2 linked regions of the Alicycliphilus denitrificans K601 genome follow. The main gene of each other region encodes a partner of the protein of the gene in region 2 in a complex. Links are inferred from orthologs where the notes say so. Each region holds a gene or a part of one and is shown on either strand. Other genes may lie near its edges.

Region 1 (3,997 bases), 1.9 Mb from region 2 along the record:
ATCCCCGCCGAACGCCCGCTCACCGTGTACGTGGACCGGCGTGAGCTGGTCACGCTGATGACGCTGGGCGCACACCCCGAGCTGCTGGTGCTGGGCTATCTGCGCAACCAGCGGCTGGTGGACTCGGCCGACGAGATTGAATCCGTCACCGTGGACTGGGAGGTCAATGCCGCCGCCGTGGTCACGCGGCGTGGCATCGCCCGCATCGAGGAGCGCACGGCGCGCAAGGTGGTCACCACCGGCTGCGGCCAGGGCAGCGTGTTCGGCGGGCTGATGGACGAGATGGCCGGCATCCGGCTCGCGCCCGCGCGGCTCACGCAGGCCGACCTGTACGGCATCGTCAACGCGATCCGGCTGCAGGAGTCCACCTATAAGTCCGCGGGCTCGGTGCACGGCTGCGCGCTGTTCCAGGGGCAGCGCATGCTGGTCTTCGTGGAGGACGTGGGGCGGCACAACGCCATCGACACCATCGCCGGCTGGATGTGGATGCAGCCGGACGCTTCGGCCATGCAGGGTGGCGACAAGGTGTTCTACACCACGGGGCGCCTGACCAGCGAGATGGTCATCAAGTCGGCCCAGATGGGCGTGCCCATCGTGGTCTCGCGCAGCGGCATGACGCAGATGGGGCATGCGGTGGCCAGCCGGCTCGGGCTGTGCGCCATAGGCCGGGCGACGAACCGGCGCTTCCTGTGCTACAGCGGCGCCGAGCGCCTGGTGCTGCAACCGGAGCTGGCATGATCCCCGGCCATGGCAAGTCCTTCCTCCTCCTTCATCGGCCTGGGCTGGCGCACGCTGTGGCGTGACCTGCGCGCGGGCGAGCTGCGCCTGCTCATGGTGGCCGTCACGCTGGCCGTGGCCGCGCTCACATCGGTGGGCTTCTTTGCCGACCGACTGCGCGGCGGCCTCGAACGCGACGCGCTGCAGCTGCTGGGCGGCGACGCGGTGCTGGCCAGCGACAACCCCACGCCGGCGCCGGTGGTGAAGCAGGCGCGCGCGCTGGGCCTGGCCAGCGTGACCACGCTGGGCTTTCCCACCATGGCGCGCGCGCAGGAGTCCCAGGGCGGCGCGAGCCGCCTCGTGGCGCTCAAGAGCGTGGAGCCGGGCTACCCGCTGCGCGGCCGCCTGCAGGTGAGCGACGATGCGCAGCGCCCCGGCGCGCCCACGCAGGACATCCCCGCACCCGGCGAGGCCTGGGTGGACGCGCCGCTGCTCAATGCGCTGTCGCTCGGCCTGGGCGATCCCCTGCTGCTGGGCGATACGCAGCTGCGCGTCACGCGCATCATCACGCTGGAGCCCGACCGCGGCGCCGGCTTCATGAGCTTCGCGCCGCGCGTGATGATCAACGCGCAGGACCTGCCCGCCACGGGCCTGGTGCAGCCGGCCAGCCGCATCACCTACCGCTTCGCCGTGGCGGGCCGGCCCGACGCCGTCAAGCGCTTCACCGCCTGGGCCACCGAGGCCGTCGCCGGCCCCGGCATGCGCGGCGTGCGCGTGGAGTCGCTCGACAGTGGCCGCCCCGAGATGCGCCAGACGCTGGACCGCGCGCAGAAATTCCTCAACCTCGTGGCGCTGCTGGCCGCGCTGTTGTCGGCCGTTGCCGTGGCCCTGGCCGCGCGCGGCTTCGCCAACGACCACCTGGACGCCGCCGCGCTCCTGCGCGTGCTGGGCCAGAGCCAGCACACCATCGCCGGCGCCTACGTGCTGGAGTTCCTGCTCGTGGGCCTGTGCGCCAGCGCCGTGGGCGTGCTGCTGGGCTTTGCCGTGCACCACGTGTTCGTGCTGCTGCTGGCGGGGCTCGTGGAATCGGCCCTGCCAGCGGCCAGCCTCTGGCCCGTGGCGCTGGGCGTGGGCGTGGGCCTCACGCTGATGTGCGCCTTCGGCCTGCCGCCCGTGCTGCAGCTGGCCCAGGTGCCGCCGCTGCGCGTCATGCGGCGCGATCTGGGCAGCGTGCGGCCCACCTCGCTGGCCGCGCTGGGCCTGGGGCTGGCGGGCTTCGCGGCCCTGCTGCTGGTGGTCAGCCGCGACTGGAAGCTGGGTTCGATCGCCGTGGGTGGCTTCGCCGCCGCCGTGCTGCTGTTCGCGGCGCTGGCCTGGGTGGCCGTGCGGCTGCTGCGCAAGGCCGTCAGCGAGACCATGGCGCCGCGCTGGCTGGTGCTGGCCACGCGCCAGATCGCCGCGCGCCCGGCCTATGCCGTGGTGCAGGTGGCCAGCCTGGCCGTGGGCCTGCTGGCACTGGTGCTGCTGGTGCTGCTGCGCACCGACCTCATCGCCAGCTGGCAGCGCGCCACGCCGGCCCATGCGCCCAACCGCTTCGTGATCAACATCATGCCGGACCAGGCCGACGCCTTCCGCCAGATGCTGCGGCAGGACGGCGTGGCGCAGTACGACTGGTACCCCATGTTCCGCGGCCGGCTGGTGGCCATCAACGGCCGCGCGGTGAACCTGGACGACTACCCCGACGACCGCGCCAAGGGCCTGGTGGACCGCGAGTTCAACCTCTCCAACGCGCGCGAGGCGCCCGGGCACAACCTCATCGTCGCCGGCCGCTGGACGCCGGGCGAAGAGGACGCCGTGAGCGTGGAGGAGGGCATCGCCCAGACCCTGGGCCTGAAGCTCGGCGACCGCCTGCGCTTCGACATCGGCGGCGCCGCGAGCGAGGCGCGCATCACCAGCCTGCGCCGCGTGGACTGGGGCTCCATGCGCGCCAACTTCTTCGTCATGTACCCCGTGGCGCACATGCCCGATGTGCCGCTGACCTACCTGGCCGCCTACCGCGCGCCCGAGCGGCCGGGCTTCGACAATGCTCTGGTGCACGCCTTCCCCAACGTCACCAACGTGGACATGAGCGCCACGCTGGCCCAGGTGCAGGTCGTGCTGGCGCAGGTGATAGGCGCGGTGGAGTTCCTCTTCGTCTTCACGCTGGCCGCGGGCCTGGTGGTGCTGTTCGCCGCCGTCACTGCCACGCGCGAGGAGCGCGCGCGCGAGTTCGCCATCATGCGCGCCGTGGGCGCGCGTGCCAGCCTGCTGCGCCAGGTACAGCGCGCCGAGCTCGCCGGCGTGGGGTTGCTCGCGGGCTTCCTGGCCAGCTGCGTGGCTGTGGCCGTGGGCTGGACGCTCGCGCGCTACGTGTTCGACTTCAGTTGGACGGCCCAGCCCTGGGTGCCCCTGGCCGGGGCTGCGGCTGGCGCATTGCTGGCGCTGGCCGCGGGCTGGTGGGGGCTGCGCGAGGTGCTGCGCCGCCCGGTGGTGCAGACGCTGCGCAGCGCGGCGCAGGAGTGAGCATGCAGACGGATGACACGGCAGACTGGGAACCCGACTGGTCGCAGGCGCCCGAGGGCTGGGACTGGCTGGCGCAGGACGAGGACGGGCGCTGGTACTGGTACCGCACCGAGCCCATCGTCGGCGTGGGTGGGGGCGTGTGGCGCTCCAACTCGCGCAACCAGCAGTATGCCGGCCAGGGTCGGCCCAATCCGGCCTGGGACGGGTCGCTGCGCCGCCGCCCCAATTGATTAGTTGATTTTGATAGCTGCTACCGCTTTCTGGTATTGCCTTGGAGCCCGATTTGGCTATTGAAAAAGACGATGGCACCACCCTCGCCACGGCGCTGTGCGAAGCCCTGCGCGCGGCCGAGGGCGGGCCGGTGCAGCACCTGGAGACGCATCTGTCGCACCTGCTGCTGACGCCCGCGCACGCCTACAAGCTCAAGAAGCCGCTGCACCTGCCGTTCGCCGACTTCCGCACGCTGGCCGCGCGGCGCCACTTCTGCGCCGAGGAACTGCGCCTGAACCAGCGCCTGGCACCCGCGCTGTACCTGGACATGCTGCCCGTGCTCGGCAGCGCCCGCCACCCGCGCCTGGGCACGGCGCAGGAGGCAGATGCCGCCATCGACTGGGTGCTGCGCATGCGCCGCTTTCCCGCGGGCAGCGAGCTCGACGCGCTGGTGCGCGCCGGCGCCCTGGCGCCCGCAGAGCTCGACGCCTTCGCCGAGCGCCTGGCG
Region 2 (3,639 bases):
ACTGCGGCGCCGTCTTCAGGCGCACGCCCACGGCATGGAAGCCGAACAGGATCTTGGGGGAAGACATGGCGGGGATTATCCGGGCTTGCGGGCCGGGCTTTTAGAATCGCGCCCACACCATTCCACGAGCCCCCTGGCCATCCGCCATGGCGCAAGCGTCCGCCCCGCCTATCCCGCGGGCACGCGCGGCTCCCGGTTCCTGTTGCACCATGATCCTCTCTCCCCTGCTGCGCCGTGCGCAGCGCACCAGCCTGGTCTCCCAGATCGCGATCGCGCTGATCCTGGGCGTGGCGCTGGCCGCCGCCTGGCCCGCCGCCACGCCCGCCGTGGCATTTCTGGGCCATCTCTTCATCTCCGCGCTCAAGGCAATCGCCCCGGTGCTGGTGTTCGTGCTGGTGGTAGCCGCCATCGGCAACCACCGCCCGGGCGAGAACACGCACATGCGCCCGATCCTGCTGCTGTACGCCATTGGCACGCTGGCCGCGGCCGCCGTGGGCGTGGCCGCCAGCATGTGGTTTCCGAGCACCCTAGCGCTCAAGGGTGCAGCACAGGCGCAGGCTGCGCCGGGCGCGGTCTCGGAGGTGCTGCTCAACGTGGTGGGCAGCATCGTGGCCAACCCGGTCAAGGCGCTGCAGGATGCCAACTACATCGGCATCCTGGCCTGGGCCGTGGCCCTGGGCGTGGCGCTGCGCCACGCCAGCGAGTCCACGCGCGAGATGCTGCAGGACGGCGCGCAGGCCGTCACGCGGATCATCCAGTGGGTGATCCGCTGCGCGCCGCTGGGCATCCTGGGCCTGGTGGCCACCACCCTCGCCGAGGCGGGCGCGCAGGCACTGTGGGGCTATGCGCAGCTGCTGGCCGTGCTGCTGGGCTGCATGCTGTTCATGGCGCTGGTGGTCAATCCCCTGATCGTGTTCCTGACCATCCGCCGCAACCCCTACCCGCTCGTGCTCACCTGCCTGCGCGAGAGCGGCGTGACGGCCTTCTTCACGCGCAGCTCGGCCGCCAACATCCCCATCAACCTGGCACTGGCCAAGCGCCTGAACCTGAGCGAAGAGACCTACAGCATCGCCATCCCGCTGGGCGCCACGATCAACATGGCGGGCGCCGCCATCACCATCAGCGTGCTGTCGCTGGCGGCCGCCCACACCCTGGACATCCATGTGGACGTGCCCACGGCACTGCTGCTGTGCTTGGTGGCCTCGGTCTGCGCCTGCGGCGCCTCGGGCGTGGCCGGGGGCTCGCTGCTGCTGATCCCGCTGGCCTGCAGCCTGTTCGGCATCGGCAACGACATGGCCATGCAGGTCGTAGGCGTGGGCTTCATCATCGGTGTGCTGCAGGACTCGGCCGAGACGGCGCTCAATTCGTCCACCGACGTGCTGTTCACGGCGGCTGCCTGCATGGCACCCCGGCGCGCCTGAACGAACGGCCCCGATGCCGTTCCTGGCATGCCGCTACACCAGGCGCCCGGCCTCGATGGTGATGCGCCGGTCGCAGCGCGCGGCGATGGCGCGGTCGTGCGTGACCAGCACCAGCGTCGTGCCCTGCTCGCGGTTGAGGGCGAACATCAGCTCCATGATGGTCTCGCCGGTGGCGAAATCCAGGCTGCCCGTGGGCTCGTCGGCCAGCAGCACGGCCGGCTCGACCACGAAGGCGCGCGCCAGCGCCACGCGCTGCTGCTCGCCACCCGAGAGCACCTTGGGATAGTGCGACAGGCGCTGGCCCAGACCCACGCGGCCCAGCATCTCGGTCGCGCGGCGGCGCGCGTCGCGGCTGCCGGCCAGCTCCAGCGGCAGCATCACGTTCTCCAGCGCCGTGAGGTTGCCCAGGAGCTGGAAGCTCTGGAACACGAAGCCCACCTGGCGCGCGCGCAGCGCGGCACGCTCGTCCTCGTCCAGCGCGAACAGGTCCTGCCCCGCCAGCCGCACCGTGCCGCGCGTGGGCGTATCCAGCCCTGCGATGATGGACAGCAGCGTGCTCTTGCCCGACCCCGAGGCGCCGACAATGGCGGCGGTCTCCTGCGGCGCGAGGCGGAAATCGATATCCCGCAAAATCTCCAGCGTGCCCGTGGAGTCGGTGACCGACTTGTACACATGCTCCACCGCGATGATGGGCTCCGGGGGCACGGGCGACTCGGAAGCGGTGGTTGTTGCCGCAGCGGCGAAGGGTTCGGACATGAAAGGTTCTCGACAGTGATGCGTATGTTTCGGCGTGACTTTATCGCGGCCGGCGCCCTGGCCCTGCTCGGCACGGCGCCTGCGCTCGCGCAGCAGAGCCGCAAGGCCGCCGCCAGGGCCCCCGTGATCCTGGTGGTGGGCGACTCGCTCAGCGCCGAATACGGCCTGCCGCGCGGCAGCGGCTGGGTGGCGCTGCTGGAGAAGCGGCTGGCCCAGGAAAAGATCGGCGCCACGGTGGTCAACGCTAGCGTGAGCGGCGACACCACGGCCGGCGGCCGCGCGCGATTGCCTGCGCTGCTCAGGCAGCACGGCCCCACGCACGTGGTGATCGAGCTGGGCGCCAACGACGCGCTGCGCGGCCTGCCCCTGACCAACACCCGGGACAACCTGGCATGGATGGTCGAGCAGTCACAGGCCGCCGGCGCGCGCGTGCTGCTGGTGGGCATGCAGATGCCGCCCAACTACGGTGCCGACTACGCACGCCGCTTCGCCGCCCTGTTCGAGGCCGTGGCCAAGGAACGCAAGGTCCCGCTGGTGCCGTTCCTGCTGCATGGCATTGCCGACGTGCCGGACTCCACGGCGCTGTTCCAGCCCGACCGCATCCATCCGCGCGCCGAGGCGCATCCGCGCATGCTCGACAATGTGTGGCCGCAGCTGCGCAAGCTGCTGTGAGCCGCAGGCGCCGTCAGGCTCCGTCCTGAGGGGGCGCGGAAACGGCAGGCTCCGCGGCGCGGGGTGCTGCCACCGCCGCACGGTAGGCGTGCCAGCTGGCATGGCCCAGTACCGGCCCGACCACGAGCAGGCCCGCCCCCCAGGTCCACCACAGGGAGAGCACGACCAGCGCGGTGATGAGCGCGCCCCACAGCAGCATCACGCCGGGGTTTTCCAGCACCACGCGCACGCTCGCGATGCCCGCCGTCAGCGCGTCGGTGTCGCGGTCAAGGATCATCGGAATGGACACCACCGTGCTGGAGAACACCAGGGCCGCGAACACCCCGCCCACCAGCAGGTAGACGACGATGAACTGCCAGTTGCCAGGGCTGAAAATCGCCTGCACCACGCCCGTGGTGGAGGGCATGCCGGTATTGAAGAACACCGCGAACACCACCAGCGATGCCCTGCCCCACAACAGTTCCAGCACGACGAGCACGAGCACCAGCATGCCCATGCTGCCCATGTGGCTGTCCCAGCAGGTGATGGACTCGCCCAGTTGCGGCGGCAGGCCCAGCTCGCGCCTGCGGCTCGTTTCGTACAGCCCCATGGCCAGGAACGGCCCCACGAGCAGGCAGCCGCTGACCAGCGACATGGTGTATTCGGGACTGGCCCGGAACACCCAGCCCAGCACCAGCGCCATGAGCCAGAAGCAGCCGCCATAGAACAGGGCGATGCCGGGCGCCGCCGCCACGTCGCGCAGGCCCCTGGCAAGCCAGCGGAACGGGTCCCGCCACCCCAGAGGGGTGAG

The links. The genes of interacting proteins can lie anywhere in the genome.
Region 1: the proteins of ALIDE2_RS14205 (region 2) and ALIDE2_RS05285 are in contact, whole or in part, in a cryo-EM structure (PDB 9GE8), measured with the Escherichia coli proteins. The link is inferred for Alicycliphilus denitrificans K601 from one-to-one orthologs.

Annotation. Positions count from the first base shown.
Region 1 is NC_015422.1:1,103,107-1,107,103, forward strand. What follows is about bases 419-3,513. They hold ALIDE2_RS05285 (ABC transporter permease), read left to right. Parts: upstream 419-747; coding sequence 748-3,279; downstream 3,280-3,513. Other genes in these bases: ALIDE2_RS05280 (formate dehydrogenase accessory sulfurtransferase FdhD), read left to right, coding at 419-738; ALIDE2_RS05290 (hypothetical protein), read left to right, coding at 3,282-3,509. Also shown: more of ALIDE2_RS05280, read left to right, coding at 1-418; ALIDE2_RS05295 (bifunctional aminoglycoside phosphotransferase/ATP-binding protein), read left to right, coding at 3,563-3,997.
Region 2 is NC_015422.1:2,979,093-2,982,731, forward strand. The notes cover bases 317-3,053. They hold ALIDE2_RS14205 (ABC transporter ATP-binding protein), read right to left. Parts: upstream 2,178-3,053; coding sequence 1,455-2,177; downstream 317-1,454. Other genes in these bases: sstT (serine/threonine transporter SstT), read left to right, coding at 317-1,421; ALIDE2_RS14210 (arylesterase), read left to right, coding at 2,202-2,849; ALIDE2_RS14215 (DUF2189 domain-containing protein), read right to left, coding at 2,863-3,053. Outside these bases: 23S rRNA (guanosine(2251)-2'-O)-methyltransferase RlmB, read right to left, coding at 1-67; more of sstT, read left to right, coding at 210-316; more of ALIDE2_RS14215, read right to left, coding at 3,054-3,639.